2 regions of the Afipia dichlorophenoxyacetatis genome follow, and region 2 is predicted to be linked to the other one. Evidence: predicted binding sites of a transcription regulator. Region 2 holds the regulator's gene; the other holds the start of a gene.
The links. The regulator LexA, encoded in region 2, represses DNA repair genes until DNA is damaged. The targets are predictions, from matches to a motif close to TGTTCNNNNTGTGTTCNG.
Positions count from the first base shown of each region.

Region 1: ACZ5C3_RS09385 (ATP-dependent helicase) is a predicted target of LexA. The motif match lies at 1,207-1,224, and genes of this name have one in related genera.

Region 1 covers NZ_AP029250.1:2,027,441-2,029,644, reverse strand. The annotation lists gene ACZ5C3_RS09400 (SDR family NAD(P)-dependent oxidoreductase) at 1-44, opposite strand, end outside; gene ACZ5C3_RS09395 (SRPBCC family protein) at 189-668, opposite strand; gene ACZ5C3_RS09390 (ArsR/SmtB family transcription factor) at 677-1,051, opposite strand; gene ACZ5C3_RS09385 (ATP-dependent helicase) at 1,255-2,204, shown strand, end outside.
Region 2 covers NZ_AP029250.1:3,149,136-3,151,339, forward strand. The annotation lists gene ACZ5C3_RS14825 (ComEC/Rec2 family competence protein) at 1-844, shown strand, start outside; gene lexA (transcriptional repressor LexA) at 856-1,566, opposite strand; gene ACZ5C3_RS14835 (DedA family protein) at 1,833-2,204, opposite strand, start outside.

The DNA of each region.
Region 1 (2,204 bases), 1.1 Mb from region 2:
GCGCCGCCTGTGACAAAGGCGGTCTTTCCAACAAGGTCCTGCATTGCACTCCCCCAATGCCAGGATAACTACTCACCACAATCGTGAGCCAGCGTCTACCGGCGGCTATGTCTTGGGGGACGACCAGCAACCGAAAAGCCCACGCCCTGACCAGGCGTGGGCTCATCAATCACCACCGGCTCTTATGGTCAGGAATGCATCGCGCCCGTCTTGATGTAGTCCACCATCTGCGTCAGCACGGTGCCCCAGCCGCCGTGGAAGCCCATCTCTTCATGCTTCTTGCGCGCTTCGTCGTTGCCGTGAATGGCGATGGCCCTGTAGCGCGTGCCATTGCCGTTCCGCGTCATTTCGATGACAGCGGTGAAAAACGGATTGGCCGACGGACGATAACCGCCGAGCAGCGTATCGGTGACGACGATACGTTCGAACGGGACGACTTCAAGATAGCATTGCGTATTGGGATATTCCTCCCCCTCAGGGGAGCGCATGGTGAAGTTGATCGTGCCGCCGGGGCGCAGATCGAGATCGCAGGCAGTGATGATCCACGGCTTCGGCGCGAACCACTGGCTCAGATGTTCCGGCGACGTCCAGGCTTTCCAGACGAGTTCAACGGGCACATCGATGTCGCGTTCGAGCACGAGGTCGAGGTTCGGATCGATCTTGATCATGGATGAAGTCACTTCTCTGTCTCCTGTTTCATTTGCATCAGATAGTTGTCGAGTTGATCGAGGCGTTGCTCCCACAACATGCGCTGCCGCGTGAGCCAGTCTTCCGCGAGCCTCAATTGCCTGGGCACGAATTCGTAGGTGCGGACGCGTCCCTCTTTATGCGACCGCACAAGCCCGCTGCCCTCCAGCACCTTGAGGTGCTCCATGAAGGACGGCAGCGCCATGTCATACGTCGCCGCGAGATCACTCACCGACGCCGGGCGGACGCTGAGCCTCGTCAGCACATCGCGCCGCGTGGCATCGGCCAGCGCGCGAAAGACGCTATCGACGACCGCGGGCGAGACCTTGCCCTGGGGCGCGGAGCTGCCTGCTTGTGGAGTCATGAATTGCTCCGTGCGTTTGATGAACCGGCGCCGGGAGTTGCTGTCCCCTCGCCGTGTCGTTGCGTGTTGGTAGCTTCGAATAATACTTAGGTCAATACCTAAGTATTGAGGTCCGTACGCGAAGCCGGTCCACACCCTTCGCTTCGTTGCGCTTGCAGAACAAATCGTGGACTCTTCCCCCTCAGGCAGGGGATGATTCGGTGTTGGCAGCGGCTGAAGTTTCATATCTGGAGACGTTGAATCCGGAGCAGCGGCGCGCGGTCGAACACGGCGTTGGAACCGCTGGCACAGTCGGACCACCGTTGCTGGTGATCGCCGGTGCGGGGTCCGGAAAAACCAACACGCTGGCGCATCGCGTCGCGCATCTCATTATCAACGGCGCCGATCCGCGCCGCATCTTGCTGATGACATTCTCGCGCCGCGCGGCGGGCGAAATGACCAAGCGGGTCGAGCGTATCGCGCGCAAGGTGCTGGGCGATAAGGCGAACGTGATGACCGACGCGCTGAACTGGGCCGGTACGTTTCACGGCATCGGCGCGCGGCTGCTGCGCGACTATTCCGACCAGATCGGGCTGGATCCGTCGTTCACGATTCACGACCGCGAGGACTCCGCCGACCTGATGAACCTGATCCGGCATGAGCGCGGGTTCTCCAAGACCGAGAGCCGCTTCCCCACCAAGGGTACATGCCTGTCGATCTATTCGCGTTGCGTCAACGCCGAGCTTCCGATCGAGCAAGTGCTCGGGCAGTTCTTTCCGTGGTGCTCGGGCTGGGCGAACGAACTGAAGGAACTGTTCGCCGCCTATGTGGAGGCGAAGCAAAAGCAGAACGTGCTCGATTACGACGATCTGCTGCTCTACTGGTGCCAGATGGTCTCCGATCCGGCGCTTGCGGAGGACATCGGCGGCCGCTTCGATCATGTGATGGTGGACGAATATCAGGACACCAACCGGCTGCAGTCGTCCATCCTGCTGGCCTTGAAGCCCGGCGGCCGCGGTCTCACCGTGGTCGGCGACGACGCGCAATCGATCTATTCCTTCCGCGCGGCCACCGTACGCAACATTCTCGACTTCCCGGATCATTTCACGCCGCGCGCCGACATCATCACCCTCGACCGCAACTACCGTTCGACGCAGCCTGTCTTGTCGGCGGC
Region 2 (2,204 bases):
CGCAGCGATGCCCGTGGTGTCGGCATTGGTCATGCCTGCCGGATTGCTTGGCCTGATCGCCATGCCATTCGGGTTTGACGGCGTGTTCTGGCGGCTCATGGACTTTGGCATCGGCTGGATGATTACCGTGTCGCAGTGGGTGGCCGCACTTCCCGGTGCCATCGGCCGCATGGCGGCATTCGGGACCGGACCGTTGCTGGTCATGAGCGCCGGCATCATCATGATGGGATTGCTGCGGTCGCCCTTGCGCTGGGCTGGAGCAGCACTTGTGGTACTCGCGTCCGTCAGTGCTGTGATGGCGCCGCGGCCGGATATCCTTGTCTCGAACGATGGTCATACTGTCGGTGTTCGTGGCAAAGATGGACAGCTCCATCTCATGCAAACCCGCAAGGATGCCTTCCTCGTCCGCGAGTGGCTGACGGCGGATGCCGACGCGCGAACCGCAGGCGAGTCCTCGACCGCGGAGGGCGTGTCGTGCGACGAAGCCGGTTGCGTCGTTCAAACGGGTGAGGGTGCCTTTGTTGCTCTGACTAAGTCACCGGAGGCTTTCGCAGATGATTGTGCGCGGGCGGCCGTCATTGTGACCACGCGGCAGGCGCCGCAGGACTGCAAGGCGCTGGTGCTCGATCGGAACATTCTGCAACGGCAGGGACCGCTTGCGCTCCAAAGAACGCAAAACGGTTTCAGCATCACTGCTGCAAAACCGCGCGGCACAGATCGCCCGTGGTCGCCTGCGGTGCCAGAGGTTGAATCAGACACTCAAGCCCCTTCAAGGCCAACATCAGGACGGCCTACGTCTGTCGACGCCACTCCGGCCGAGAGTGATCTGCGGCCGGACGACTGACGCCATCCAGCTCAGTATTTCCGGTAAAGCCCGATCAGCTTGCCCTGGATGCGCACTCGGTTCGGCGGAAGGATGCGCACCTCGTAGGCCGCATTCGCTGGCTCCAGCGCGATCGACGCGCCACGGCGCCGGAACCGCTTGAGCGTGGCTTCTTCTTCATCGATCAGCGCCACGACGATGTCACCGGTATCCGCGCTTTCGTTGCGTTGGATGAGCACGGTGTCGCCGTCGAGAATGCCTGCTTCCACCATGGAGTCTCCGCGAACTTCCAGCGCATAGTGTTCGCCGGTGCCAAGCATGTCGGGCGGAACGCTGATGGTATGGCTGCGGGTCTGTAGCGCCTCAATGGGCGTACCTGCTGCGATACGGCCCATGACGGGCACAGCCACCGGAAAGTTCGTGTCGTCTTCGCCGCTCGATGGGGTGCTGGTGCGGACCTTGCCGAGGTTGCCCTCGATGACGCTGGGCGTGAAGCCGCGTCGTGCGCCGCCGCCGCCATTGGCGCCCAGTTCAGGAAGCTTGATGACTTCAATGGCGCGGGCGCGATTGGCGAGGCGCCGGATGAAGCCTCGCTCTTCCAGCGCCGTGATCAGGCGATGGATGCCCGACTTGGAACGCAGATCCAGCGCATCCTTCATTTCGTCGAAGGAGGGAGGAACCCCGGCCTCTTTCAGCCGCTCATTGATGAACCGCAAAAGCTCATACTGTTTGCGCGTCAGCATCTGAATGCTCCCCAAATATCCCGTGATCGGAGTGGCTCGTTGTTCTTCATTTCAAGCGAGTCACTCGAAACAAATCATGAACGAACACTATATGTTCCATATGTGTTCTGCAATCGTTAATTTTAGGTCAACGAAGTAAAGAACCCATCTTACAAGGGACATTGTGGAGGTGCTGAACCGCCTTTGGCGGCAGTGATGGGCAGAATCGCCCGCAGGACACCGGGAGATTCGCGGCCCGCCGGTTCACGCGTCTATACGCGAGTCGCTTACGCGGATGCTGAAGTATTCCTTGTTGTGCGGAACACGCGCCAAATGAAAAGGACAAGGAACTCCAGAACAACGAGAGCTGTCATCAATAGAAATGCCGAGGAGGCCGCAACATCGGAGCCTTGTCCTTGCAGGACGTAGCCCGCGATCAACAGCGGCCCGCTCCAGGCAAGGCTGCCGATCAGAATGGCGATGGTGAAGTGCGTGATCGCAAGATTGATCACGCCTGCTGGGATCGACAGATAGACACGTACCGCAGGAATGGTTTGCCCGACAACCGTGACCCAGAAGTGATTGCGGCGATAGGCGTCCGCCATACGCGGATAGAAATCAGGTTTCAAGAAAAGATAACGACCGAAGCGCGCGACGAA